Regions from separate parts of the Lysinibacillus sp. FSL M8-0355 genome, predicted to be linked through region 3. Evidence: riboswitches for the same ligand, from Rfam matches in the RefSeq annotation. Region 3 holds a riboswitch; each other region holds the start of a gene.
The links. Region 3 has a riboswitch for cobalamin ahead of cobT (nicotinate-nucleotide--dimethylbenzimidazole phosphoribosyltransferase). Riboswitches for the same ligand answer to the same signal wherever they lie in the genome.
Positions count from the first base shown of each region.

Region 1 (7,528 bases), 1.2 Mb from region 3:
GGAGAGCCTCTGGAAAAATGGCATCTGCCCCAGCTGCTACATAAGCTTTAGCTCTTAAAATAGCCTGCTCTAAACCTTCTACAGACCTTGCATCCGTGCGGGCAACAATTACTAACGTAGGAGCTATTTGTTTAATCATTTTTATTTTTTGTATCATTTCCTCTTGAGCAACGAGTGTTTTCCCATTCAAATGACCACATTTTTTGGGAAGATTTTGATCCTCTAGCTGTACAGCAGCTACTCCAGCCTCTACCATTTCACGAGCTGTGCGGGCAACATTTAAGACACCACCAAAGCCAGTATCGATATCCACTAGCAACGGTAAATTAGTCGCACGAATAATTTCGCTCGCACGCTGTGCAACTTCATTTGAATAAATCATGCCTAAATCAGGTAAGCCTCTACTGGCAGTGTAGGCAGCGCCAGAAAGATATAATGCCTCAAAGCCAACTTTTTTAGCCATTAAGCCAGCCATTGCATCATGAGCTCCTGGGATTTGTAAAATCGTTGAACGAGTAATGAGTGTTCGAAATTGTTCAGCCAATTGTTTTTGTGCTATTGCTTCATTTACAATCCACGCCATCTATAAAAACCTCCTAATAATCAATGATGCCTCGGCATATTTACGTCCGAAAGCGGCTGTGATGCAGGTCAGTTAGCCGTTATCTCAAGGATGGGAGGATTTTAGGCTAACATCCTTTATTAACTCCTTCCCGATTCGTGACATTCGCCAGAGGCTTTAATTTCCTGAAAGAAGTTAAACAAATAAATTAACGAATTCATGAACAGCACTATTTTCAAGAAGTGCTTGATCAGCACAAACTTCATTAATCTTGCTGTGTTGTTTTTGAGAATAATGGGTGCTAATGTTTTGCTGGAACTTATCGATGATTTGAGGGAATGCTTCCTCACGACGGAAACGGTGTCCTAAAGGATATTCACATTCAATAAGCTCAGATGATGTGCCATCTTTGTAATAAACTTGAACAGCATTGGCAATCGAACGTTTCTCAGGATCTAGGTAATCAATTGTATATTGGGGTTTTTCCACAACCACCATTTTATTTCTTAAATTATCGATACGTGGATCTGCAGCCACTTCATCTTCATAGTGGTCTGCTGTAATATCACCATAGATAAGCCCTATTGCTGTAATGTATTGAAGACAGTGATCACGATCAGCTGGGTTATTAAGAGGTCCTTCCTTATCGATAATTCGTATAGCGGATTCATGGGTCGTAATTTGAATGCGTTCAATGTCCTGTAAACGATTTTTCACTTCATTGTGTAAATGAACGGCACATTCGGCAGCTGTTTGTGCATGGAATTCAGCTGGATAAGAAACTTTAAATAGAACATTTTCCATCACATAAGATGCTAGTGGTCTAGCAAGCTTTAATTCTTGCTTATTAAAGAGAACATCTTGGAAGCCCCAGCCAGGTGCAGATAAGGCCGTTGCATAGCCCATTTCGCCTTTCACAGCCATCATGGCTAAGTGTACTGCCCTGCTTGTTGCATCACCAGCAGCCCATGATTTTCTAGAACCCGTATTCGGTGCATGGCGATATGTTCGTAGGCTCGAATTATCAATCCAAGCATTTGATAAGGCGTTGACAATTTCCTGACGAGTGCCACCTAATGCCTTTGTCACAACAGCTGTTGTCGCAATTTTGACAAACAGTACATGGTCTAACCCAACACGATTTAAGCTATTTTCTAATGCGAGAATACCTTGTATTTCATGGGCCTGTATCATCATTTCTAATACGTCTTTCATTTTAAGTGGCTCTTTCCCTTCAGCAACACGCACGCGACTCAAATAATCAGCCACAGCTAATATGCCCCCTAAATTATCGGAAGGATGTCCCCATTCAGCCGCAAGCCAAGTGTCGTTGTAATCCAGCCAACGAATCATACAACCGATATTAAAGGCACCTTTTACAGGATCAAGAACATAGGAAGTGCCTGGAACTCGTGTACCATTGGGAACGACTGTGCCTGGTACTACTGGGCCAAGAAGTTTCGTGCATTCAGGATATTGTAAGGCCAAAATGCCACACCCTAATGTATCTAATAATACATAGCGTGCCGTTTCGTATGCTTCTTCACTTGTAATAGTTGTATTTACTACGTAATCCGCAATATCTGTAAGTAATTGATCTGTCTTAGATATGTCATTTGTTTTAATCATCTATATCTTCCTTTCAAGGCATGAATTTGATATACTAGTATGCTGATAGGCATTGGTCAGAATGCCCATCAGCTCTATGGCGAGTTGTTAAAACTTGATTATACCGACAATTCTTCAAGGTTATGACGCTCGCCAATATAATGGACACGAGGTCTAAATAATCGGTTATTGTCATGCTGCTCAATGACGTGAGCACATAAGCCAATTGTTCGTGAGCCAAAAAAGATAGGTGTATAGATTTCAATTGGCAAGCCAAGCATGTAGTATACTGGTGCTGCATAATAATCTAAATTTGGGTACAAGCTCTTTTCTTGTGCCATCACCTTCTCACCAGCTTCACACATGTGATATAAGCGATCATCCCCTTGTGCCAAACATAATTTATGCAATGCCTCTTTCATAATTTGTGCTCTTGGGTCCATCTTTTTCATATAAACACGGTGACCAAAGCCCATAATCTTTTCTTTATTTTGCAGTTTATTTTTCAGCAAGGCTTCAAAGCCTGCTACTGTTTTGGCTTCTAGAAGCATGTACATGACTGCCTCGTTGGCCCCTCCATGTAAATTTCCTTTCAATGATGCGACAGCTCCAGTTAAAGCACCGTACAAATCAGATTGTGTAGAGGCAATAACACGAGCCGTAAACGTTGAATTTGGCATCTCATGCTCACTATATAAAACGAGAGACTGATCAAAAATTTCTTCTTCTAACGCCGTTGGTTTTCTACCAGTAATCATGTAATAAAAATTGGCGCTATAGGAAAGCTGACTATCTGGCTCCACAACATCTTGTCCGTTTAAGACACGATAGCTATTGGCTACGATGTTAGGCATACCGCCTAAAAGTCTATAAGCTCGCGTCAAGTTCATTTCAGTAGAACGATCATTGATGTGCTGATCAAAGCCTGCTAAAACAGAAATTCCAGTTCTCAGTCCATCCATCGCATGTGTTTCATTAGGCAAGAGCTTGAAGATTTGGAAGATCTCTTGCGGAACCTGATAATGTGCTTTTAATTTGTCCTGTAAGTCAGCCTGTTGCTCGGCAGTAGGAATTTCGCCATGCAGTAGCAAGTAGACAATGTCTAAATACGAATATCTTTGTGATAATTCAATCAAGTCGTAGCCTCGAATAACAATTTGACTTCCTACAGTGTCTAAAAAAGATAATTTTGTTTCAGCAGCAATGACCCCATCAAGACCTGGTGAATAAGTTAACTCCATTCAATGACAGCCCCTTTGTTTAATTATTCTTGTAAGCGTTATCATTCCAACGCGAAAGAACAACAAAAAAACAACTTCTACCCCTTTTTAGAAGTTGTTAATCTACAAAAGCATGACAGACCAAATAACAGTGAATTTACAGGAATTCACAAAAATCATGCAGTAGCTAACACCTCCCTATCCTCGTAGGTCAATTGATGCTTATTTTGTGGCAGGTCTCCTGACTTATAATCAACACTTCAATAACACCTTCCCATTTTGACAAACAAAACAGTGGCCTTGTTATCGAGCTCCTAAATACAGTTGCGGGACAGTGTTGGACTCTCACCAACTTCCCTTTTAATCAAATGGAATGAACCCCATTTGAACCACCAAAATTTAGCATATTCAATTTGTCTATTTACCTTAACATAGAGTTTTCAAAACAATCAATATAGGTAAAATTCAGAAAAGACTGATTATAAAAAGCTATTTTTCATTTTTGATTGACTATTCTGCATTTTTGAGCATTATTTTGTACAAAAAAAGATTGTTCATCTATACCAATAAATCCATTTTCAAGGGTTATAAGTAAAATAGAGGTCTTTATAATAAAAAGGCGAATAGATTTTTTATAATATAGAGGAGGAGCACATATGGGCTATATTTCAGAATTAAGGAAACACATCGGTAGTAGACCGATTATCAGTATCGGGGCGACAATTCTTGTAGTCAACGATGATAAGAAAATTCTCTTTCAACATCGTTAAGATACGTTGGATTGGGGATTACCTGGTGGCTCAATGGAACTGAATGAAACGCTAGAAGAAACTGCTACTCGTGAACTTCATGAAGAAACAGGACTGGTAGCGAATGAATTGGACTTGATTGGTGTTTTTTCAGGGCCAGATTATTATTTTCAATATCCAAATGGGGATGAAATCTATACAGTTATTCATCTTTATAGTGCGAAAAATGTCAGTGGTATACTAGAGATGAGGGATGGTGAGAGTTTGAATCTTACCTATTTCAGTAAAAATGAGCTACCAGATTATCTTGAGAAAAGAACAAAAACACGCTTAGACAATCTAGAGGACAAATTGTGGAATTTAGATAGTTCTTTTGCAAAGGATTCTCTTTAAATAACAAAGAGCATGCTTTTTATGAAAACATGCTCTCATCTTAACTATTAGGCTATTACAGTCTAACCTTAACCTCTGTACCGTCTTGTGCCTTGACATCTACTAGCACGAGCCCTTTATAATTTTGTAGTTCCTTGATAATAGGCTTGAGCATTTCTTTGTCAATGAATGGAAAGGAAAAGTCGATTTTTTTTCTGTCGAAGTATGCCTTTGTCCATTTGTTGACACTTTGCTGAATCCATTTGTTGACACTTTGCTGAATCCATTTTGAAGTCAAAATGGAAAGAACAATGGTTAGCACAGCATATGGAACAGGAACGGTAAAGCGAACGTCTTTTGCTTTCACTTTTACATGCATCATAAGTCGCCTCTACTCAATGAAAACTGAAACGGTATCTCCGTTTGCCGATTTTATGTCCACAATTTGTCCATCTAATTCATTTTCGATGGCTTCAAGAAGAAGATTGATATCGATATCTTTCACGTATTTTTCCGATTGCGGAATACTCGCAGCGATACTGTGTCCAGCCATTAACACAGCCTTGACAAGTTTTATAGGCAAATTCACAGTGACATTATCATTTTCAGTGGACACCACACGAACCTTTAACGTTTTATCTAAATACTTCGTTTTTTCCAGAAATTTATTACCTGACTCCTCTTTCTCTTGTAACACTTGAATCAGCTCTGACCCTTTATCAGCATCAATTTTCCCCTCTTGAATCATGGTTAACACTTTAGTAATTTCCTCTTTCATGTAGCATTCCTCCCTATTCGTCTTTTAAGAGCTTTATGGCCTCATCAGTTGTGATTTCGCCATTTTCCAACATGCTTACAATTTTTTTCTCGTCTACTTCATTTTTCTTCTTTTGGACATAGCCAAGGGATGAGATAATGTCATTTAGCTTGCCTCGCACAGTTGGGTACGAAATGCCCAGTTCCTTTTCTACTTCCTTAATATTCCCTCGACATGTTAAAAATACTTCCACAAAATGAAGCTGATCCTGTGATAAGGATGCTAGCTTCGACAATTCAAACTCATTTTCAATCGTCGTTTGACAATGAGAACACTGTAACTTCGTAATTTTTAATGTTTTACTGCAGACAGGACAATTTGTGATTACTTGATAAGCCATAGTGAACTCCTTCCTTTAAGTTAAATTGATTATATACCAAATAATTTAAAAAAGTAAATAATAAAATTAATTTATTCAATGAAAATATCAATAAAGTTAATTACCTGATTAATATTATTAATAAAAAGAAAAACACCATTCTAATGCAAAATGGCGTTTCTTTAATAGATGACTCTTACTAATGTTTGGAGCAAATGAGGTAATCCAACTGGCCTCTATCATTACCAGCCCATACCTCCATGACCATTGTATACGTGTTTTCTATATTATGATCATTTCGTTTTATGTTTTCTTTCTCGCGGGTGTGAAGGCAAAATAGCATGATATAATTGTTGTGAAGCAGGATGCTCATATGCTCCATCCTTGCCAATCTCCTCCACTAGCCGACCATGTTGCATGACAAGGATACGGTCTGACATAAAACGTGTTGCCTGTAAATCATGCGAAATGAAAATGTAAGCAAGCTGTCGCTCTTTTTGAAGTGTTTGTAGTAACTGTATAATCTTCTTCTGTAAAATCATATCAAGACTGCTAATCGCTTCATCTAAGACAATTAATTTTGGCTTTAGCGCAAGAGCTCTAGCGATGTTGACTCGTTGCTGTTGCCCCCCACTAAGCTGCGAAGGATAGTATTGAGCCATTGCCCTCTCTAACTCTACACAGTCTAGTAATTCCCTTACTTTATGTTGTCGCTCTGTTTTACTAAAATCCTCGAAATTCAGAAACGGTTCTTCGAGTATTTCAAAAATCGTCTGCTTCGGATTAAATGAATGATAGCTATTTTGAAAAACTGCCTGTAAATCTCTACGTATTCTTTTTTTATGCTTGCTTGGTGCTTCGTATAAATTGACACCTTGAAAGAGCAACTCCCCGTTTGTTGGTCGTTCGATTCCTAAAATAATACGACCTAATGTGCTTTTTCCTGAACCACTTTGACCGACTATTCCTAGACATTCCCCCTCCTGAAGTGAGAATGACACCTTCTGTAATACGGGAACTTCCTGCTTACGCTGGAATAGAAATGGTCTTTGAGCGTAATGCATATCAATATTTTTCACGTCTAGCAGCGTCATTTTTTCACCTCTAAAATAGCATTCTTGCTTGTAATAGTTTCTTTGTATAGGCATGCTGAGGTGCATCAAAGAAATCATAGACATTCGTTTGCTCAATGATTTTTCCTTGATACATAACAGCCACATCGTCAGCTAGTTCAGCAATAACACCTAAATCATGTGTAACAAGAAGTATGGCAGCTTCTGTTTCTACGCGAATACGATCAAATAGTGTTAATACTTGTTTTTGATTGATCGTATCAAGAGCTGTCGTTGGTTCATCAGCAATATAGAGGGAGGCTTGTAGCGCCAATGATAAGGCAATCATCACTCGCTGTAGCATGCCACCACTCAACTGAAAAGGATAATAATGTAAAAGCTGCTCTGGATTTGGTAAATGCACTTTATGTAAGGCATCAAGAGCTATTTGTCTCATTTCTTTTTTGGTCAGCTTAAAGTGTGCCTTTAATGTTTCTCTGAAATGGCCTTCAATCGTTTGGATACGATCGAAGGCAGCGGATGGATTTTGCAAAATCATCGAAAGATGCCGCCCACGATATGCTCTTAATTGAGTAGCTGAAACATTCATTAAATTTTCCTGCTGATAAAGAACCTCCCCTTGTGTCACCTGTGCGATAGATGGTAATGTTTGCATGATGGCATGGCAAAGCATGGTCTTGCCACTACCACTTTCTCCTATGATTCCTAAGACACGCCCTTTATAGGCTGTCAGATTGATAGTGGATAATACATTTTTCTCCCCAATTTTGACGTTTAAATCTTTCACTTCTAAAACCTTCTCCATAAC
Region 1 covers NZ_JBBPAI010000001.1:2,429,739-2,437,266, reverse strand. Annotated here, with positions in the region: gene prpB (methylisocitrate lyase) at 1-583, opposite strand, end outside; gene prpD (2-methylcitrate dehydratase) at 758-2,191, opposite strand; gene mmgD (citrate synthase) at 2,290-3,411, opposite strand; cobalamin riboswitch at 3,605-3,799, opposite strand; partial or broken gene MKY46_RS11940 (NUDIX hydrolase) at 4,047-4,532, shown strand; gene MKY46_RS11935 (hypothetical protein) at 4,588-4,893, opposite strand; gene MKY46_RS11930 (SHOCT-like domain-containing protein) at 4,903-5,289, opposite strand; gene MKY46_RS11925 (DUF2089 domain-containing protein) at 5,303-5,668, opposite strand; gene MKY46_RS11920 (ABC transporter ATP-binding protein) at 5,941-6,741, opposite strand; gene MKY46_RS11915 (ABC transporter ATP-binding protein) at 6,752-7,525, opposite strand.
Region 1: it holds a riboswitch for cobalamin, as region 3 does, so the genes downstream of both, mmgD (citrate synthase) here and cobT (nicotinate-nucleotide--dimethylbenzimidazole phosphoribosyltransferase) in region 3, are expected to answer to the same signal.

Region 2 (7,528 bases), 970 kb from region 3:
CAAGGAAGTGTTACAAATTTTCCGTTTACTAGAAGCAGAGGAGCCTTCCTTACGTGTGGTTTGGCAGGAAAAGTTCCAGGAAATCCATGTGCACATTATGGGCGTTATTCAGTTGGAGGTACTGATAGAAGTGTTAATGAAGCGTTTTTCATTAACGGTCTCCTTTGGCGAGCCCCAAATTTTATATATGGAAACCATTGTGACGACGGTGACAGGCTATGGTCATTTTGAGCCCCTCAAGCATTATGCAGAAGTTCATTTACTAATGGAGCCCAATCCGCGAGGAGTAGGTAATACATTTAGCAATGCCTGCCATGCGGATCATTTATCGGTAGGCAACCAACGCCTTGTTGAAAAGCACCTGTTTGAGCGTGATCACCATGGCTTACTCACAGGCTTCCCTCTGACAGATATTCATTTTACACTGCTAACAGGTCGCGGACATAATGAACATACATCGGGCGGCGATTTCCGAGAAGCTAGTTTCCGTGCGCTACGTCAAGGACTTGAGCAAGCACAGAACATCCTGCTTGAACCTTATTATCGCTTTAAAATGAAGGCTTCGAACGACTTTATCGGCCGCATGATGAGCGACATACAGCAAGCTGCTGGCACATTCGATGACCCCATCTTATCCGAAACAGATGTTGTGCTAACGGGACGAGCGCCCGTCGCCACCCTAATGAGCTATAGCACAACCTTTGCGGCCTATACCAATGGTAAGGGCGCACTCACACTCCAATTTGATGGCTATGATGTGTGTCATAATGCCGAGGAAATTATTTCGCACATTGGCTACGATAAAAATGCCGACCCAGAATACAGCTCCTCCAGCATCTTTTGTGCGAAGGGCAAAGGATATTCTGTTCCTTGGCACGAGGCACAAGCAGCCATGCATTGTCTGTAAGTAGGTAATCCTGCTCGCGCGAAGCCGTTTGCTTGCGCGGGTGTTTACTTGCTTCGAGCGAGAATATTTACCCTGTTTGCGCGAGTATTCCTTGCTGGAGCGAGAGTATTTCATCTGCTTCCGCGAGTATTCGCTGCTCGAACGAGAGTATTTCATCTCCTTTCGCGAGTATTCCCTGCTCGAACAAGAGTATTTCATCTCCTTCCGCGAGTATTCCCTGCTCGAACGAGAGTATTTCATCTGCTTCCGCGAGTATTCCCTGCTCGAACGAGAGTATTTCATCTGCTTCCGCGAGTATTCGCTGCTCGAACGAGAGTATTTCATCTGTTTCCGCAAGTATTCCCCGCTCGAGCGAGAGTATTTCATCTGCTTCCGCGAGTATTCGCTGCTCGAACGAGAGTATTTCATCTCCTTCCGCGAGTATTCGCTGCTCGAACGAGAGTATTTCATCTCCTTCCGCGAGTATTCGCTGCTCGAACGAGAGTATTTCATCTCCTTCCGCGAGTATTCCCCGCTCGAACGAGAGTATTTCATCTCCTTCCGCGAGTATTCGCTGCTTGAGCGAGAGTATTTCATCTCCTTCCGCGAGTATTCCTTGCTCGAACGAGAGTATTTCATCTGCTTCCGCGAGTATTCGCTGCTCGAACGAGAGTATTTACCCCCTCCCTTCAAATAAATAAAAACAAGCCCTCCGTTTGATGGAGGGCTTGAGTTTATAATGCGCCTACTGCTTTCTTTGTAGAACTGTGCACAAGGTATGCAGGCTCGACAATCACGTAGTCATGCGTGTTTGTGAAATCAACTAGCACTTTACCAGGATAACTTTTTAAAATTTGCAGTTGATCAATTAATTGCAGCAATAGCTCGTGACCGTTGCCGCGTGGATGCCAGTTGAAATGGTAATCATTTAATGCCTGAACCGCTTCAATAAATTGGGCGTATTCCTGCTGCACAAAGGCTATTAACTTATCATGTTGAGGCGCTAAATCATGGATATATGTTTCATAAAAACGCATCACAATCGAGCATAATACATCATTGACACGCGCTGCACTTAAAACAGGCTTTGGCTTCAGTGACAGACGGTCAAGGTTGGGCTTGGCACGTGTGGAATCAATGCGTGTAATTAAATGGTATGGCTCCCCGTTAACCTCATAGACAATCGGGTTAGTCGGCATATACATCATAAAGCTATTGGTCTTCGTTTTCAGTTGATCGGTTACCGCTGCCTTCGCGAAAAGATGCCCGTCCACATCCCCATTTTGTATCCAAATAATTTCTTTATTATATAAAATTTGCTCAAAGAAGCGATCATTGCGGATCAGCTTCGTTGCTAATAATTGGTCAATCAATGATTCGACCGCCATTCTTGTTTTCGCTTTCTTGGCAACTTCTGTGCGTGGCTGCTTACAAATGGTCATATCTAAAGAAGTCATACATGCATCCCCTTTACGTACATAATGTCAAAACAAAAAGGATTTCCTACCATTTTTGAGGAAATCCTTCGCTTATCTTCGTTCATCACCCAATGCCAAACAAACCCTAAGTATGTGTAAATGAGCCCGATTGCGAACCCCTTCATTTACTTTGGGCGTTTGACGTACCGTGACGAACAGAGCATTCTGTTTTGTCAACATGCCACCTCCTATTCCTCGTAGGTTACTGGTGTGTACTCGTAACAGGCAGGTATCCTGACTCATGGTCATTGCCACTTTTCTCCTTCCCATCATTTGACAGTGGTTGCTGAAAAGTCGCTCACATTTACAGTTGCGGGACAGTGTCGGATTCGCACCGACTTCCCTTTTAAGTAAATTGCACGCAATTTACACCTATTACTACACGCTATTCAGTTGGTAAGGAAATTTGCGAAAATTCTCTATTCCTTAGCTAATCATTGTAAAGTATTGTATGTCCAAAGTCAATTTATGCTAAAAAATACTAATTATTTCAAAATAATTCCATGTAAAATGGATGCATAGAATACTAGGTTTTCCTCATGTCACACTGAGCATCACTTTAATTGCTTTCTGTAAAGTGATAATAAAGTTATTTCTAATCAAAAAATACAAAAATTATATTATTAAGAAGGCTCTTTAAAGTTGTTTAAATCTTGTTCAACTAGCCCCGTTAGTTCAACAACTTCTTGAAATCAATTCTTGTGTAGGTTTTATTATAGGTAAGAGATAGGTTCGTAACCGTGTTTGCTAATTAACTTTATCATGTTGGGATTTTCTATCGGGTCAACACTCACAAATATTTCAGAACGTCCTAAACTCTTTGCAATATTTTCTCTATACCTCATTAAGTCTGAACCTATACCATTACCACGATAATCCTCTTTTACATATAGGTCACTTAATTTAGGAAGCAAAGTACCTTTTAATTTAAGAACTCCAAAACCTAATATAAGTGCGTCTTGTTCAGCAATTACCAAATATAATTCCTTTTTTGCAAATTGCTTTAAATAATTCGTGAATAGATCTTTATTATTTCTACTATCACATAAACCCGATAAGTCGTTTTCATTCGCTAATCTGATTATGTAGTTCATGGTTACTGCCGCTTCCCTATTCTTTAATAAATCACTATTATAAAATTTCTTCTTCAACAATATGCACCGTTCGTTAAATAAACAAAAGGACGGTCAAGCACCTTTTATTTTAGAATTTTCTCTAGCTATTCTTAATCCCTCTCTACCATTTAGATATTGAAAGTTAAACTATTTAACAAAGTGGGTAAATTTAAGCCCCATTATTTATTCTTCACATATATATGTATTGAACTGACCTCGATGTTATTGAAAAGCGACTGCTCTATTGAACGATTGCCCCCTGTCAGTCCAATAACAAGTTTTAGGTGTGACGTATAGTAACTTTCCCTTCTTTATTTTCTTCGTGGTTCCATTCAACTTGAATCTCAAATGTTCCATCTTGAAAAAATAAAGGAAATCTTCTCCGTATCGATGGCTGCATAGGAAGTTTATATGCGTTCTCTATATCTACCCAAACCGCTTTCCCCTCTGGAGCATCTTTCAAGAGTTCACCCTCGAAATCCTTTGTTATGTAATTAAATATCATATATCTATCTTTTGCGACTGGATTAACATATTCATAAAGCCCTTTATAAATAAGGTTTCTAACTTCTAACCCCGTTTCTTCTTTTACTTCTCTGATAGCACTTTCTACAATACTTTCAGGAAATTCAACTTTACCACCCGGTGGAATAAAACCTTTGAAATGGTCGTGCTGTCTATCCAGAAGTAAAACCTTCTCTTCACTTTGAATCATACACACCGTCCATATTTTATAATTAATAGAATTACTCATAATTCACTCCATCTTTTTTAAATAAATATTACCATATATGTGTCCTTCTTAGTTAAACAACTTCATTATCTCTTAACACCTTCTCTACATTATGTGCCTGTTTCGTAATCGGAACTGGAATCCCTTACACCCTTCACAAGGTATTTCCTCATCTTTATCATCCTTTCTTTGCACAACAAAAAAGCCTCGCATAAATGCGGGCTTTTAGTACCATACATTACGTCCCCAAAACATACTGCGCTAAAACACTTTGCACTTTGTAAATATTCGTCGCCTTGTTGAAGTTTTTTTGAATCGGTAACGAACTGCCTGACACCCATATTTTGAGCTCTGCATCTAAATCAAATGTCCCGGCTGTTTCTACTGAAAAATGAACGATATTTTTATAGGGGATGGAATGATATTCGGTTTTCTTGCCAGTCACCCCTTGCTTATCGATAAGGATTAATCGTTTATTCGTAAAAATAAACGTGTCTCTTATAATTTTATAGGCATTTTTGATTGTTTCGTTTGGAATCAATAAATCACGGACCTCCTCCTGTAATTTTTCTAAATTCACCTCGCTCGCATTGCCGATTAATCCATCAAATAAGCCCATCTCCTGGCCCCTTTCATTGTCATTTATTTAATGTATTACAAAGAAGATAGCGCTACGACAGGAAATAATGGTTTTATTGAGTCTATAAAGGCGAAGCATTGCACGTAATCATAGGCTCTCTACTAGCATTTGTTTAGGCTGTGATGAAGAGAGGAAGCTGATTAAGGTTAGCATCTCTTTTGGTAAGGTAAATAGCGATTTTTTTAAAGAGGATGGGAATGAAGAATCACTCAAATTATTCCAAGAAGCGATGGCAACAGCTGCCAAAATGAAGGTGTTGTCAATATGGTGTAAATAGAGGATACGGCTAGAAACAAATATGGCTATCACCTTTGGTAAGGTGAAAAAGGACAAATCAGTAGCTGAATGTAGGTTAAGGTTACGCATACAATCTACGTGATCTCTAAGGATTTCACTAAGAAATTAATTACGTTGGTCCGCCAATAAAAAACACTTCCCATTCTAATGACAGGAAGTGCATTTCAAATTACTTATCTATCGCCTGAAACCACCTTTGTGCATAGCTATCTGTGGAGGCAAAATCATCTTGTTCTTAGATAACTATTCAGGGCTAAAAAACCTTGAAAATATGTTTTTCTTGCTTAAACCTGAAATTGATTTGTTAGCTTTTGTAAATTATCAGCTTGTACGCTTAAATCCTGTGTCACATGATTGACAGCTTGCATTGAGGCTGTTTGCTCATCCATTGAATGTAAAACAGCCTCTGTATAATGCGATAGCTTACCCATACCATTAGCAATCGTTGTCACAGAGGAAGCTACTTCATTGGCACTGCTAGAAAGCTGTTCAGCTGTTGTTGAAATATCCTCAAGCTGGCTCGTCATTTGACTAACATGCTGTGAAATCGTGCCAAAGGATTTTGTTGCTTCATCAATGACATAGACACCCTGCTGAACATTTTTTAAATCCTCCTCCACTGAGGATGCTACCTGTTTCGTGTCAGTTTCAATGCCCACTACTAAGTCCACGATTTGTGCAGCAGAATGCTTGGATTGCTCTGCTAATTGACGCACTTCCTCTGCCACAACTGCAAAGCCTTTCCCATGTTCTCCAGCTCGAGCTGCTTCAATGGCGGCATTCAATGCCAATAAATTCGTTTGGTCCGTAATAGCTGTAATCATCTCAGTCATCGATTTAATATCTGTCATTTTATTGGATAATTGCTGCATGAGTCCGCTCGTTTTTTCGGTTGAAGAAGAAATAAATTTCATTTGTTCCTTCGCCACATGTAAAATATTCGCTCCATTTCCTGCAATCTCATTGGCATCTTTTGCATGATCAAACACATCCTGAGTGGCTTCCGTAATTCGTCCGATTCCATCGACAGTTTCTTGCATAGCATTAGCACTATCATTGGCAGATTGTGCCGCTTGCTTCAAGCCCTCTGACGTTTTCTCCATTTGTTGATCGACTTCTTCCACAGCTACCGTAATTTCATTCGTACTTGCGGATAATTCTTCGATGCTTGCTGATAAATCTGTAGAGCTGTGCGCAATTTTTTGTGTCATTGTGCGTAATTGTTCCTGCATCTCTAAAAAGGATTGCGCTAGCTGAGAAATCTCACTCTTGTCACGAACCTCGATGACAACTGTATCTAATTGGCCTGCCGTAATACCCTGTGCAGCCTCTGTTAATTGTTTGATAGGCTGTATCACTTTGTAATGAACATATACGGTGTAAGCTAATGTAATGGCTATTCCTACGATGGTTAATACAGTCGAAAGCCATTCTAATGTCGTTACATTGGCTAAATCAATAAAGAGAATAATAATCATTAAGACATTTAAAACTGCAAAGCCAAGTAAACTCTTTTTTCGTAAACTCATTCCAAATTCCCCCAACTAAAATATGTCTTCCATACCATTATTATAGTTGAAAAATCCTAAAAATCATAAGGATACGCTCTCTTTTATAAGAACAAAGACACAAGCCTATTGATGACTGCATAAAAAAAGACTATAGACAGCTCGTAAAGCATGTCTACAGTCTTGATGTTGGAATTATTTTAAATTCATGATACTAGAGCCAGCAATACCTGGGTGTGTCATTTCATATGGATCTAATATTAAGTCTAATTGTTCGTTTGTTAAGACACCTTCTTCAATGCAAAGCTCACGAATAGAACGACCTGTTAGAATTGCTTCACGCGCAAGACGTGCTGCTACTTCATAGCCAATATGTGGGTTGACAGCCGTTAGTACCCCTACACTTTTCTCTACATATTCTTTCATGCGTTCTTCATTTGCTTCGATGTCTTTTAAGCAATTTTCCGTAAACGCACGGAAAACATTATTCATAATGCTAATGGACTGAATTAAGTTAAACACTAAAACAGGCTCCATTACGTTTAATTCTAATTGTCCAGCTTCAGATGCTAGTGAAATCGTATGGTCATTACCAATCACTTGGAAGGCAACTTGGTTCAGTACCTCTGGCATAACTGGGTTGACTTTACCTGGCATAATCGAAGATCCTGGTTGACGAGCTGGTAAAAGGATTTCTCCTAAGCCTGCACGAGGACCTGAAGCCATTAAACGTAAGTCATTAGCGATTTTAGACATATTAATCATACAGATTTTTAAAGCGCCTGATACTTCTGTATAAGCATCTGTATTTTGTGTTGCATCCACTAAATGTGTCGCACCTTTTAATGGTAAACCAGAAATTTCAGCAAGA
Region 2 covers NZ_JBBPAI010000001.1:2,230,206-2,237,733, reverse strand. Annotated here, with positions in the region: gene MKY46_RS10970 (translation factor GTPase family protein) at 1-907, shown strand, start outside; gene MKY46_RS10965 (hypothetical protein) at 984-1,583, shown strand; gene MKY46_RS10960 (hypothetical protein) at 1,621-2,343, opposite strand; cobalamin riboswitch at 2,572-2,755, opposite strand; gene MKY46_RS10955 (GNAT family N-acetyltransferase) at 3,078-3,515, opposite strand; gene MKY46_RS10950 (8-oxo-dGTP diphosphatase) at 3,760-4,233, opposite strand; gene MKY46_RS10945 (PH domain-containing protein) at 4,451-4,831, opposite strand; gene MKY46_RS10940 (methyl-accepting chemotaxis protein) at 5,434-6,678, opposite strand; gene aspA (aspartate ammonia-lyase) at 6,853-7,528, opposite strand, start outside.
Region 2: it holds a riboswitch for cobalamin, as region 3 does, so the genes downstream of both, MKY46_RS10960 (hypothetical protein) here and cobT (nicotinate-nucleotide--dimethylbenzimidazole phosphoribosyltransferase) in region 3, are expected to answer to the same signal.

Region 3 (7,528 bases):
CAATATGTATCTAACCAGCTATAGATTTTCTACCATTTCAGCGACTTGTTAGATTTACCTATTCAATAATAGGCAAATAAATAGACCCTATCGACGTATATCTCATATCTTAATAATGAACTACAACTTATCAAAACAGGAGGTAATAACATGTTTCAACGAAGACGCCATCCGGCAAAAGGTCCACACTGCTGTCCGCCACAAACAATGCCAACGCAATTTGATCCACCACAATTTTTACCACCAGAGCAATATGTTCGCACAAATTATATCCATACGGTTGTTCCACATGTACAACCAGCACATGTCACAACAGTAAATAAACATATGATTGATCATCAATACTATTTCCCATGCACAGAGTCTGTTGTTAATGAATGCTGTGAAACACATACAATGTGCGGTATGCCACCTAACCCTTGTCATATGCCACACCATCGTAAACATATGGGCCGTTAACAATAACGATGGGGTGCCATGCTGCCCTATCATGCTCTGGAACTATAGACAAAAAAACGAGTACCTTCCAAGTGAAGAGGCACTCGTTTTTTTATATTTTTATTAATTCTTAGTACATTTTTAAATATTGATCGCGTTCCCATTGATGAACGGTTGTACGGTACATATCGAACTCGATTTCTTTTGCTTCTTTAAAGTTTGCGTAAATATGCTCACCTAAAGCTGCTTGCGCTACTTTATCTTTAGCAAGTAATGTTAAAGCATCATCAAGTGCTGCTGGTAAGTTTTCAATACCATTAGCTTGACGCTCTTCTTCCGACATCACATAGATATTGCGATTAATAGCTGCTGGTGGCGTTAAGTTTTGACGAATACCTTCAAGACCTGCCTCTAAAATAACAGCCATTGCTAAATATGGGTTTGCTGAAGGGTCCACAGAACGTACTTCTACACGAGTTGAAAGTCCACGTGCTGATGGGATACGAATTAGTGGTGAACGGTTTTGCGCAGACCATGCTACATAACATGGTGCTTCATAACCAGGTACTAGACGTTTATAAGAGTTTACTGTTGGATTTGTTACAGCTGTGAAACCTTGTACATGTGCAAGAACACCCGCCATGAATTGCATAGCTGTTTCAGAAAGACCTAATTCTGTAGCTTCATCATAGAATGCATTTTCTTTACCTTTAAATAGTGACACGTTAAAGTGCATACCAGAGCCTGCTTCACCAAATAATGGTTTTGGCATAAATGTAGCGTGCAAGCCATGTTTACGTGCAATTGTTTTAACAACTAATTTGAAAGTTTGAATGTTATCACAAGCTGTAACAGCATCGGCATATTTAAAGTCAATTTCGTGTTGTCCTGGAGCTACTTCATGGTGAGATGCTTCAATTTCAAAGCCCATTTCTTCTAGCTCTAATACGATATCACGGCGGCAGTTTTCACCAAGATCTGTTGGAGCTAAGTCGAAGTAACCACCATGGTCATTTACTTCTAACGTTGGTTCGCCTTTTGCATCTAATTTGAATAAGAAGAATTCTGGCTCAGGCCCTAAATTGAAGCTTGAGAAGCCCATATCTTCCATTTTTTTAAGAATACGTTTTAGGTTGTTACGTGGGTCACCAGCAAATGGTTCGCCTTTCGCAGTGTATACGTCACAAATGAGACGTGCCACTTTCCCTTTTTCAGAAGTCCAAGGGAATACTACGAAAGTATCAAGATCAGGATATAAATACATATCAGATTCTTCGATTCGAACGAAACCTTCAATAGATGAGCCATCAAACATCATTTTGTTTTCTAATGCTTTGTCTAATTGACTTACAGGAATCTCAACATTTTTGATTGTGCCAAGAATATCTGTAAATTGTAAACGAATAAAGCTTACGTTTTTTTCTTCGATGAGACGTTTAATGTCCTCTTTTGTGTATTTACCCACAGTTTTCCACACTCCTATAATTTGTCTAGCTTTTATGTTTACCCTACCCTATTTATTAATAGAATCGAGATAAATCCCCTCGTCGGATGGATGATTTTTGCATGCGCTGAGCTTGACGCATTTCTTCGCGCATGATTTGGCGTAATTCTGAATCACTTAAATCTTGTTCATCTGTAGCAACAGGATCTTTCTTTTTAGCAAATAATTTTTTAATCTTCGCCATATTCATACCCTGCTCTAAGTAGTCTTTAATTTCAAGCAATGTGTCGACGTCATTTAATGAAAACATTCGACGATTGCCTTCTGTTCGGTGCGGCTCAATTAAATGGTGTTCTTCATAATAACGAATTTGTCGTGCCGAGAGTTCAGTTAATTGCATCACAATACTCATTGATAATAACGGCATAGTTCGTCTAATTTCACGACTCATTTAAGTCCTCCTCCAATACCCGCTTATCATATAACGAAATTTTTTCACTGTCAACCAACCATGTGAGGTTTCCTAACATGTAAGGCGTTATTTTTTTCAATCCGATAGAAAATTGTAAAAAACTATTCAAATTTAAGGTTTATTTATTTTCATATTACTTTTTTTGAATGGCTTGAACAGCACTACAAATAGCAAATTTAACATGTTCATATGTTAGTCCACCCTGGATAAAGGCTGTATATGGTGGACGGATTGGACCATCTGCTGTCAGCTCAATGCTGGAGCCTTGAATAAATGTTCCCGCAGCCATAATGACATCATCTTCATAACCAGGCATATAAGCTGGTTCTGGAGCATAATGGGCATTTATTGGAGAATTGGCTTGTATTTCACGACAGAAGGCAATCATCTGCTGTGCAGTTTGGAAGGAAACGGATTGGATTAAATCCGTACGATTTGCATCATAGCTTGGAGAAGTGCTCATTCCGATTTCCTCCAGCATAGCTGCTGTAAAGATCGCACCTTTTAAGGCTTGTGATACGACATGTGGGGCTAGGAAAAATCCTTGATAAAAATCTCCTAATGTATTTAATGTTGCCCCTGCCTCTGCCCCAATACCTGGAGATGTCATACGATACGCACATTTCTCTACTAAATCTGCACGGCCAGCAATATAGCCACCAATTTTCGCCAATCCTCCACCAGGGTTTTTAATGAGTGAGCCTGCCATTAAATCAGCACCAACCTCTGTAGGTTCCTTCGCCTCTACGAACTCACCATAGCAGTTATCTACAAAAATAACGGCATGTGGGGCTAATTTGCGCACCTTTGCGCACATATCAGCAATTTCTGCAATCGTAAAGGATGGACGTGTCGCATAGCCTTTCGAACGTTGAATGGCAATCATTTTTGTTTGCGTAGTAATGGCTGCTTCTACACCTACCCAATCAATTGCTTTATTTTCCACTAAATCCACATGTCGATAGCCTATTTTATAATCTTTCAGTGAACCGGTATCTTTGTTACCACCATCGACAATGGATTGCAATGTGTCATATGGCTGACCAGAAATATAAAGCAGCTCATCACCAGGACGAAGGACACCGAATAGACTAAGCGTGATTGCATGTGTTCCTGAAATAATTTGTGGTCGTACAATGGCAGCCTCCGCCCCAAAAACTTCCGCATAAACACGCTCTAAATTATCGCGTCCCTCATCGTCATAGCCATAGCCATTGGATGGATGTAAATGATAGTCACTTACTTGATGCTTGCGAAATGCTGCTAGCACCTTCTGTTGATTATAAAACGCCATTTCTTCTACCTTTGCATGATAGGGTCGAACTTGCTCCTCTATTTTTGACGCTAAGGATAGCGTTTGTGCTGATAAATTAGATGTAAACGTCATTCTTTTCTTCTCCATTTCACAATTGTCCCGCATTTCAATCAGTAAGATCTATCGACTCTCTAAATTGACTTCACTCATTCTAGAATTCCCTAAATAACTACTGGTATATCAACGCTTTTGACGAATGTTTTTCTTTATTTCAATAACATCTTATCAATTTGTATGAACCCCTGCAAAACTTGCCTATTGTTTCTAAGCGAATTTTACGCTAAGCTAATGTGCGGACTTACTTCAAGAAGCGTATGTAATGACTGATTTTGGCTATTAAATTCATAGATTCTGTTACGTCAAAAAAAGTCTTTTAACTTTTAAAAAAGAAGTTCATTTATTGATAGAAGGGGTGAAAGGGATGGCTTGGGAGGTTTTTAGTATTATTGGAACAATTGCCTTTGCTATTTCTGGGGCAATCATTGCCATGGAAGAAGAATACGATTTATTCGGTGTATATATACTCGGTATTGTCACTGCTTTTGGTGGAGGAGCTATTCGAAATTTACTCATCGGGCTGCCTGTCACAACCTTATGGGGACAGGATATGATGTTTCAAATTGCACTAGCTGCGATTACGATATTTTTTATTTTCCCGCATCATCTGATTCAGCATTGGCATCGTTGGGGCAACTTCACAGATGCCATTGGCTTATCCGCGTTCGCTATTCAAGGTGCACTCTATGCCGTGAAGCTAGATATGCCAATTAGCGCAGTCGTTGTAGCTGCTGTTTTAACAGGTTCAGGTGGTGGTATTGTGCGAGATTTATTAGCTAGACGGAAGCCACTAGTTCTCCGTGATGAAGTCTATGGTGTTTGGGCTGCTCTCGCAGGGCTTGTTATCGGATTTGAAGTTTTGACTGGAGACATTTTCCTTTATGTATTATTTGCAGTGATTACAGCATTACGCATTCTTTCCTATATGATGAAGTGGCGTTTGCCTTTGCGAAGGTTGAATCGGGCATAGATACTGTAATTGATAAAAAAATGAATAAGCGCAAAGAGTTCATTAACTATTTGCGCTTATTTGTTATTCAGTAACTATTTAGCCAAAAGATTCATGGCTTCTTCTAATGTCACCATATTTTTCATCATAGAACAAGCAGCATCTAAAAGAGGAAAGGCTAGAGCAGCACCAGAGCCTTCGCCTAATCGCATGTTCATATGCAGCATTGGCTCTACACCAAGTAATGATGCGGCAATTTTAGCCCCTGGTTCCTCTGAAGCATGGGAAGGTATGATAAAGTCTTTTACTTTCGGTTCAATTTGATAAGCAATAAGCGCAGCAATAGTCGAAATAAAACCATCAATAATAACAGGTTTTCGGTGACTTGCGGCAGCCAGCATGATACCAGCCATAGCCCCTATCTCTAGCCCTCCAACTTTAGCTAGAACATCAATGATATCGTTAGGATTGGGTTTGTTGAGAGTAATTGCTTTTTCAATTACTGCTGCTTTATGAGCAATCCCTCCTTGACCAACTCCTGCGCCAAACCCTGTTATTTCAATAGGGTCATAGCCAGTCAAAGCAGCTAATATGGCAGTGCTCGGCGTTGTATTACCAATGCCCATTTCACCTGTTCCAAGTAGGTTGGCTCCTTTTGTGATTTCATCTGTTGCCACATGAATCCCCACTTCAATGGATTGAATAGCCTCTTCTCTTGACATAGCAGGGCCCTGTGCCATGTTATCTGTGCCATGCTTAATTTTATGAATGATGACACCTGCATCAAGCGGAATATCTTCTTTTACCCCAACATCTACTGTTACTACCTTTGCATTGGTAATGCCCGCAATCGCACAAACGCCTGTACCTCCTTTAGGAAAATTTAATGTTTGAAAGACCGTAACATTTTGTGGATTCGTTGTTATGCCTTCCTCACAAACGCCATGATCTGCTGCACAGACAATCATCACTTTTTTATCGACCATTGGATATAATTGTCCTGTTATGCCTGAAAGCTGTACGGCAAGTGATTCTAGTTTACCCAAGCTACCTGGGGGCTTACAAAGCGCATCAATTCGCTTTCTAGCTTGGTCCATACTATTCATATCAGCCTCTTGGATATTTTGAATCGTGTCTTGTAATAATTGCATTATTGTTTCTCCTCTCGTTCTACATGAAGACAAAATAAAAAGTCTGTAGTTTATTGTCATGACAAATAAACTACAGACTTTTCCATCATCTATATACTTCCGAAGCAAGTAGGCAGGTCTCCTGGCTCAAGTTCAACATATCATCGTGCCTTCCCAGCGATTCGCTAGTGGCATTTACGATGACACTCCCTTATACAGTGGCGGGTCCGCTAAAGTTTTTCACTTTATTCCCTATTCTCCCTATTGGGCACCTAATGCTTTTATTAAACTATTTATAATCTACGACAGCGTATTTTTTCTGTCAATATTAGAATACTCGCCTTGTACCATTTCTTCGGTTACCTATTCTTTTTCTATTTCGCTTAGCAATGTTGAGCCTAATAATAGGACCGCTCCTATTATTTGTAGAAGCGCCATTTTTTCTCCTATAATCATCGTGGAAATTACTAATGATGTCAGTGGATCAATATAGCTAAGAATGGCTATACTTTGTCCTTTTAACTGTGACATGCCTAAAAAGAACAATAAAAATCCAACCCCTGCATGGACAAGGCCTAATGTAATTAAGAATAGGACTGATTCAAAACTGATTTTCATGACCTGAAATCCTGTAGTTCCAAGTAGATAGAAGCTAAGGAAAAATGCTGCTAAAGAAAGTTGAATCATTGTATTTTCTGGTTCCTTTAAGCCACATATAAATTTATTTGTCAATGTTAGCGCTGTGTAAAAGCATGCCGCGATAAGACCGTAGACAATGCCTATAAAATGCTCACTATCCCCAGTGCCTTGACTTTGGACAATCAAATATAGTCCGATAAGGGCCACACAGACATACATTATTTTTCTGCCAACTAGCTTCTCTTTTAAAATAATTGGAGATAAACAGATAACGAGTACTGGTGCAAAATAATAACTCAATGCAGCATTGGCAATCGTTGTTGCTTTATAAGCCTGAAATAAAAAAATCCAGTTCCCACACAAGGCGATACTAGAAAGTATTAATTTCCACTTATTTTTTATAATCTCTAATTTCGAAAAACTTTTCTTTTTATAAATAAAAATCACTACTAAAAAACAAGCACCTATTAAACTCATCCAAAAAGCGATTTCACTTGAAGATAACGGAATATACTTGGCAAAAACACCAACTGCTCCAAAAATAATCATGGATAATACAAATGCTAATTTTCCGCTCATTACAAATACCTACTTTCTACGTATAAAGTATTAACCTATACAGTAGAATCTATTGAAAATGAGCAAACTGTTATTGTATGCCTAAACAGTAGATTCTACTGTAAAGACATTGTTGGGGGTGCTATTGAACAAAACATACAAAATCCCTCCTTCATCTACATAATTGTAACATATTTCTGAAAATTAAAGAGTAAGTTTTATAAAGAAAGGGGTCACTAATCCCTTCATACTATTATGAGTATGTACAATATAAGGTAAGTCATAAATTTTCTTTGAGGAGGAGTTAGGATGAATGCAAGAGAATTGAGAAATGCCATTGCGGAGACTTGTGAAAATTATGATAGTCACTACGCTCAGTTAGTGAAACCAATCAATCAGTTATTAATGAATGTCGATGCTAGTATAAGTAACGAAACAGCGAATATAATCATCGAAAATTTGAAGTTATATTATAGCGGGGATAAATACATGACGGAATGTCACTTCGATGAGAGTGAAAATTTCT
Region 3 covers NZ_JBBPAI010000001.1:1,257,486-1,265,013, reverse strand. Annotated here, with positions in the region: gene MKY46_RS05965 (CotD family spore coat protein) at 151-459, shown strand; gene glnA (type I glutamate--ammonia ligase) at 569-1,903, opposite strand; gene MKY46_RS05955 (MerR family transcriptional regulator) at 1,959-2,333, opposite strand; gene MKY46_RS05950 (methionine gamma-lyase family protein) at 2,488-3,741, opposite strand; gene MKY46_RS05945 (trimeric intracellular cation channel family protein) at 4,091-4,696, shown strand; gene cobT (nicotinate-nucleotide--dimethylbenzimidazole phosphoribosyltransferase) at 4,771-5,826, opposite strand; cobalamin riboswitch at 5,921-6,096, opposite strand; gene MKY46_RS05935 (DMT family transporter) at 6,169-7,023, opposite strand; gene MKY46_RS05930 (hypothetical protein) at 7,312-7,528, shown strand, end outside.

Region 4 (7,528 bases), 1.2 Mb from region 3:
AGACGCTTCTTTCCCTTCCTGTTGATTGAACTCACAAGCAACGAGAAAAATACATACTAGTAATAAACCTGTACTCCATAATTTCTTCTTTATAACTTCCGCCCCCAATCCCAACACTATTAGCTACAATAAAAATGGTATATATATAAATTTTATATTATTATCCCAATTTAAACCATATACTTTCGATCTTTCATCTGGAATCTAGTTAATTACTAAGATGAACAAAGAAAGAAGAGCACATATTCGTGGTGATATGCTGCCTATTAGGTAGACAGATGAAAATTAAAAGCTGTTTATATTTTTAGATGTAGTTGTTGATTATGCCGTAATGGGATGACTTTGGTAAGTAACCGACGTCATCTTTTTTAATGTCCATTGCTTTCATGTGTAGTTCTGCTAAGCTTTAAACAGACTATCCTTACTGACAACAAAAAAATCCTGCATGTATATACACACAGGATTTCTTTGTCATCTTTTTAAACTAATCAATTCTATTTAGTACCACTTGCTCCAAATCCAGATGTTCCTCGGATCGTTTGTGATAATTCATCTACTTCTACTAATTGAATGGATGGGACAAATTGAATGACCATTTGGGCGATACGCATAGATTTTTCGACGATAAACGGTTCTTGGCCGTGGTTGATTAAAATAACGCCGATTTCCCCTCTGTAGCCTTCATCAATTGTGCCTGGGCTATTCAGTACGGTTACACTATGCTTTAATGCTAGTCCACTTCTTGGTCGAATTTGGGCTTCCGTTCCTTTAGGTAATTCAATCTGTATACCTGTTTTAATAAGTTTGGCTACGCCTGCTGGTATTTCTACTGCTTCAATGGAGTAGAGATCCATGCCCGCATCACCAGGATTGGCTTGCATTGGTAGTATTGCATCCGCGTGTACTCTTTTGATTTTTACTTCTACGTTCATTGTTCTCCATCCTAACGATTAAAATTAAATGTGTCATCTGTAATTGGCGCTACTTTTGCTTTAGCATAGGTAGCTCCCTTTTGTGAAAAGAAATCATATGTGGAGCCTTCATTACGAATACCGTTCATCACAATCGGATTGACTTCTTCTTCTGGAAACATTGCTTCAAAACCAACATTCATTAAGGCTTTATTAGCATTATATCGTACATAGGCTCTCACTTCAGGTGATAATCCTGTTTCCGCATAAATATCATCCGTATATTTCATTTCATTTTGATATAAATCTAATAATAGCTCATAGCCCCATAAATTGAGCTCTTCTTGTTTTTCTTTTGAAAATTGCTTGAATAGATTTTGAGCAAAAAATCCAACTGCGACACCATGGATGGATTCGTCGCGTAAAATAAGTGAAATAATCTCAGCACTGTTTCGTAGGAAGCCTTGTCCTCCTAAGTACAGCGGGTAGAAAAAGCCAGAATAGAAAAGGAAAGATTCGAGCATAACGGAGGAGAACATCGCTTTCCATAAGCTTTCTGGATCGTTTTCTTCGATACTATTATAAATATCCGCAATTTTATTGGCCTTATATTGTAGAAACTCATTTTTTTTGACCCATTCAAATAACTCATCTATTTCTTCGTTTGTACAAAGCGTTGTAAAAATATAAGAATAGGATTTGGCGTGGATTGCCTCAAATGCATCAAAAACGGTTAGGACAGCCTTCTCTTGTAAATCGTCTGTATAAGCGGCCACACGATTCATCCCTATATTGGTCTGAACTGTATCCAGTAACGTTAATCCCGCGAACACTTTTTTATACGTGTCTTGATGCTCAAAGCTTTTCCACTGTTTGATATCTTTACTGACCGCAATTTCCTCAGGAAACCAAATTTGCTTCCATTGCTGGTCCCAAAATATTTGGGCAAGTTCACTCGTTGCCTTATTCCAATTGACCGCCTCATAAATTATATTTGACATGCTACACACTCCTCTAAGCTTTGTAATCGTTGACGAACATAGTAAACGGACTTAATGCCCTTTACCCATGCATAAATGTATACTTTAGCTAATTGTTCAGTTGTCCAATTATCTGTCACATAAAGCGTCATGGAAATACCTTGGTCAACGTGTTTTTGAGAAGCAGCGTACAAATCAATTAAATCATACGGATTAACATCATATGCCTCTACATATAAATGACTGTTATCATTTGTTAAATGAGGCATTGGATAAATCGTTCTACTATCTGCATAGTCACGAACCTCTACACGCTCAGTACATGGCGCAATAGAAGCCGTACAGCTACGTATGTAGGAAATACTGCCAGTTGGTGCAATAGCCAAACGATAGGAATGGAATAGACCATATTGCATCACATCTTGCTTAAGCGTTTCCCACATGTTTTTCGTAATGATTGGAATATTGCCAAGTGCTTTTAACACAACAGGTGATAGTTCTTCGTCGATTTTATTGACATATTGGTCAAAGTAGCTACCTGATGCATAATCACTGTCCTCAAATCGATAAAAAGTTGCAGCTTTTTCTTTAGCCATTTCCATCGATGATTTGAGTGAATAAAAGTTCATCGCTTCCATAAAACGATCCATGAAAGCAATCGACTCTTTAGAGCCATATAAAATGCCCTCCGTCACAAGATGGCCGTGGAGGTTCATACAACCAAGCCCTACTGAATGCATTAATTGATTGGCTTTTGCAACAGACGGTACATTTTTAATGTGCGTCATTTGCGACACATTTGTTAATAGGTGCATAGCCGTATCGATTAAGGCTTCGAAATCATTGACCTTACTTGCTGCATGAATATCAATCGATCCTAAGTTACAGGATACATCTAATCCATAGTCATTCGGTTGATCTTGATCTGTAATAATGCTTGTTTCTTGAACTTGCAGGATTTCGGTACATAGATTGGACATTTTTACGCGACCGATGTTTTTTAAAGGATGCACTTCATTGACATTATCATCAAAAATTTCAAACGGATAGCCCGATTCAAATTGTGCTTTTTTCACTTCTGTATACAGCCTACGTGCATTCAAACGTTTAATTTTACGAATTTTAGGGTTATCAAGTAGCTCATAGTACATATCTGAAATGGAAATCTCAGACATGCGTTTGCCATATTCTTTGAAAATATCATATGGGCTGAACAAGACAATATCTTTATCACGTTTCATAAGTTCGAAGAAAATACTTGGTATAATTATTCCTGTTGATAATGTTGCGAGGCGAATTTTATCATCGGCATTCGGTTTTTTAGATGAAATAAAATTTTCAATGTCTGCATGGAAAATATTTAAATAGACAACACCAGAGCCATTTCGCTGCCCTAGTTGATTGGAATAACTGAAAGAATTTTCTAACAGTTTAGCAACTGGGATGACACCACTGGCACGATTTAGAATCTCTTTAATAGGGTCACCTAAAGGGCGTAAATCAGTTAAGTTAACTCCAACCCCACCGCCAAGTCTTGATAGCTCTAAGCAATAACCAATATTTTCAGCAATACTATTCATGGAATCATCCATCGATAATTTAAAGCAGCTCACTAATTCACCACGTGCTTTTTTACCACTATTTAATGCTGTTGGTGTAGCAGGCTGATAAGCTTCCATCATTGCCTCGACAGAACGTTCTGCTAGCACCGTATTCCCTTGTGCTAAATACAAGGCGATAATGACAATACGGTCCTCATATTTTTCTAAAATCTCTTCTCCATCACGGCTTTTCATAGCATAGCTATCGTAAAATTTACTTGCACTCATAAAGGATGGGAAGCGGAAATTATAATCATATGCTTTTTTGTACAGCTTCTTAATAAATTCCATTTCATACATGTCGATAAATGCTTTCTCGTAGTAGCCCTCATCAACTAAATAACGGATTTTTTCTTCAATATCAATAAAGTAACGTAAACGCACGTTGACATACTCTAAAAAGTAGCGGCGTGTAGCTTCACGATCCTTTTCTAATTCAAGTAGCCCAGTTGAACTATAACGATTCAGTACGTCATTATTTAGCTTTAAATAGGTTTTCATCTTATTACCCTCGTTTCATAAAACGTTTGTATGGCTTCATAATCTGTTTGATTGCCTCGTAAATCTAATTTTCTTACTAAGGGTACATGATAGGTAGCAGCGATTTTCTCGCCAGCAGCCCCAAATGCGTTGTGCCCAAAGTTACTATTCCCACTGGCAACTACACCTTTACAAAAATCTCTGTTTTTTTCTAAAAAACGTTCCACTTTTGCAGGGATATCGCCTAAGCCATCAGTATAAGTAATTAAAAGATAAGGCTTATTCAATTGTAATTCCTCAGAGAGCTCAACAGACTCTGCCCTTAATTTGGAAACAATATTCCGGACATTTCCTGTACGACTTGCGTAAACGATCATAGAACAATCATCTCAATATGAGAAACTATGTCCTTAACATCTCCTATAAATGTATTATTCATTTCTAAAACAGGCACACTTAAAAAACCTGCATCGATTATTGTTTGTTTAGCTTGTTCATCGTGATCAATGTTGACGATTTCTGCCTCAAGTCCTGCACGTTGTAATTCAGATTTTACCCAAAGGCATTTTGGACAGATTGTTTTCGTATAAAGTTTCATAGAAATCCCTCTTTTCATATAATAAAAAGCTATCTCCTCTAGAGAGATAGCTAAATGGAAACGTTACCATACCAAAAATACTGACGTTCCCATTTCTTAATCCCCGAAGAAATGATTAATTGTTTTATAGAGGCAGGTCTCCTGGCTTTGCTTCATCCTCTGATTCCCTTCCCATGCGAATGCACAGTGGTTGTAATCATTGTCAGCTTCACAGTTGCGGGGACAGCGTCGGAATTGTGCCGAACTTCCCTTTTAAACTACATATAGTAGCACCTATATAAAACGAACACAATATATAGTTGTTGTTCAATAGTTTTAAGTGTACCATCCTTCATATAAAAAGTAAATCTAGATTCTAAACTTCTTTATTTTTTGATTATTCATTATTTTTAATCATAACTTTCGAAGGAATTTCTCCATCTATTATTTATATCTTAATTCATTGTGTATCTAAACTATGTACGAGATTTTCTGTTACTACGGATCTATGAGCATTAAATATAATAGCGTATTTCACATAGAAACAGCCTATATTCTAAAGAATAATAGACTGTTTGACATGTCGAACGTATGGATTACTCGATTTCGACAAATAAGGACAATTCCTTATAAAATTCAGGCGTTGCTGCCGAATTCACTTGAAAATGAGGATTATATTTTGATAAAAGTTTATAGAGAGTAGTTGCGGTTAACAGATTCTGTTCTTGATCGAAAGCCCTGAAACTTTCATAGACCTCCTTCACTTTACCATTTATTGAATGACAAAAAAACTGTTGAACATCTGCATCCTCTAAATAATCCTTTTCCCATCTGTAACATATTAAATTTGTTAGGAAAAACATTTCTAATCCAGGCATTTTTCCAACTTCAATGAGTAATGACATTCCATAATGAAATGCATTTTCCAACCATTTTATGCCGTGGCGATCTTTGTAAAAGCGCATCAACTTTTGTAACCCATGTCCTTGCTCCTTCACTAGATAAGCATGGATATTTGTATGACCAGCAGTTCTTTCCCATTCATCGAGAGAGAATTTATACTTCCTTACCAGTTTCATCCAAAGCTTTTGAAGCTTGTCTTCAGAAAGGTATTGTGTTTGTTGATTCCATCTTAGAAAAATGTCTAAACTTTCTAATACCAAGCCTCTTTCCATTTCAAAATGATCCAATTTTCTATATAAAACTTTTTGATTCATATCTATGTTGTCCATTATGTCTTCAGATTTGTTCATTTTGCATTCCATTTAATTATTCACTTCACTTCAGATTTTTTATCTACTATCATGACATGTCTCGACTAATTCATGCTTGATCGTTAAATAGGCATCATTAATAGATGTATAATCATTTGGGTTTTCTTCTATTAACTTCCTAATATAAAGCTGTAATGGCCTAATATGCTCACCAGAAAGGTTGTTCATAATTTGCTGCTTTAACTGATTTATATAAAATGAAATTGAATGTGATGTCATCTTGTTCACCCCTATTTATTCATAAAAAAAACATCTTGCCCTAATGGGAAGATGCTAGCTATGACTGACATACTTCATAGTTCTTCAACCAATATAAAATAAGTCGTCTATATTGAATAGAGACTCTTTTTTTGGTTGTCGCACTATGAGTATGATGAAGGTAATTCGTCACACTCAACACCCCCTATCCGCGTAGGTTTTGGCTGTACTAGATAAAGGCAGGTCTCCTGGCTTATGATCATCACACATTTTTCCCTTCCCATTACATACATAACAGTGGTTTTTAAAATGTGCTCCCAATTACAGTTGCGGGACAGCGACGGCTTTTCACCGTTCTTCCCTTTTAAACAAATTCTATTGAATTTGTACCTTTATCCTTTTATTCCGTTTTTTATAGTATAACATATCATTCTACGTTCTCTGACAAAACCCTATGAAAATCTACAGAACAACACTTAAGAAACCACCTACCTCTTAACAAGTAGATGGTTTCAGCATTTATTGAGCGAAGATGTCATTGTTCTTACTTCTTTACGGTTTCACTACTGTCTTGAAAGAATTTTTCAAGTATATCATCTGTAAAATCAGCGAATGTTTGATAGATATACTGAGGATTTCGATCCTTATCAATGACGACAGACCTAACCCCTTCATAGAAATCCTCATGATTTAAAAAGTTTTTTGCCAAGATTAAATCAGTCGCAAAGCATTCTTCTACCGTTTTATGTTGAGCATCTATCAGCTGCTTTAATGTAATTTTTAAGGATGATGGAGATTTAGATAGAAGCAACTGCTTTGTTTCTTGTGCAAATTTGCTTGGGTCATTGTCTAAGGATTCGACTATCTTCTCCACTGTATGTTTTGAGAAATGTTGATCGATTTCATTTTGAAGGCTGGCAAGCTCACTGTTTGCTGTTGGTGTACTTGAATAGTCCTCTATTAATTGCTTTAGAGCTGTGCTAGTTTCCACTGTATGCCAGTTCGTTTGTTCAATGCGTGTGAGGAATGCGTGTAAATGATCGCTCGTCATATAGCTATCTGCACCATTAGCAAAGAGAACATCTGCAGCTTGGATGATCGAAGCAGTTAAAGCTAAGTAATATCCTACATAGCCAGGCGCTTTATTTAGAAAATAGGCAGCTCCAACATCAGGAAAGAAGCCAATATTCATTTCTGGCATAGCCCATTTTGTTCGCTCTGTCACAATTCGGTGGCTAGCCCCATACGTTAAACCAACCCCACCTCCCATGACAATGCCATCAAGGCAAGCAATGATAGGCTTTGGGTAGTGATAGATTGCCCTATCTATGTGATATTCTTCCTCAAAAAAGATTTCGGCATTTTGGAAAGCTTCCTGACTGGAGCGAGCTTTATAGAGTGTTTTAATATCACCCCCAGCACAAAAGCCCTTTTCGCCAGCACCTCTTAGAATTATCAAGTGTATTTGATCATTCGCCTGCCATTCCTTTAGTTTCTCACCAATGGG
Region 4 covers NZ_JBBPAI010000001.1:2,440,229-2,447,756, reverse strand. Annotated here, with positions in the region: gene MKY46_RS12010 (M1 family metallopeptidase) at 1-114, opposite strand, end outside; gene dut (dUTP diphosphatase) at 495-932, opposite strand; gene nrdF (class 1b ribonucleoside-diphosphate reductase subunit beta) at 944-1,912, opposite strand; gene nrdE (class 1b ribonucleoside-diphosphate reductase subunit alpha) at 1,900-3,993, opposite strand; gene nrdI (class Ib ribonucleoside-diphosphate reductase assembly flavoprotein NrdI) at 3,990-4,349, opposite strand; gene MKY46_RS11985 (glutaredoxin family protein) at 4,346-4,570, opposite strand; cobalamin riboswitch at 4,685-4,862, opposite strand; gene MKY46_RS11980 (hypothetical protein) at 5,146-5,766, opposite strand; gene MKY46_RS11975 (hypothetical protein) at 5,842-6,042, opposite strand; cobalamin riboswitch at 6,243-6,430, opposite strand; gene MKY46_RS11970 (enoyl-CoA hydratase/isomerase family protein) at 6,566-7,528, opposite strand, start outside.
Region 4: it holds a riboswitch for cobalamin, as region 3 does, so the genes downstream of both, MKY46_RS11975 (hypothetical protein) here and cobT (nicotinate-nucleotide--dimethylbenzimidazole phosphoribosyltransferase) in region 3, are expected to answer to the same signal.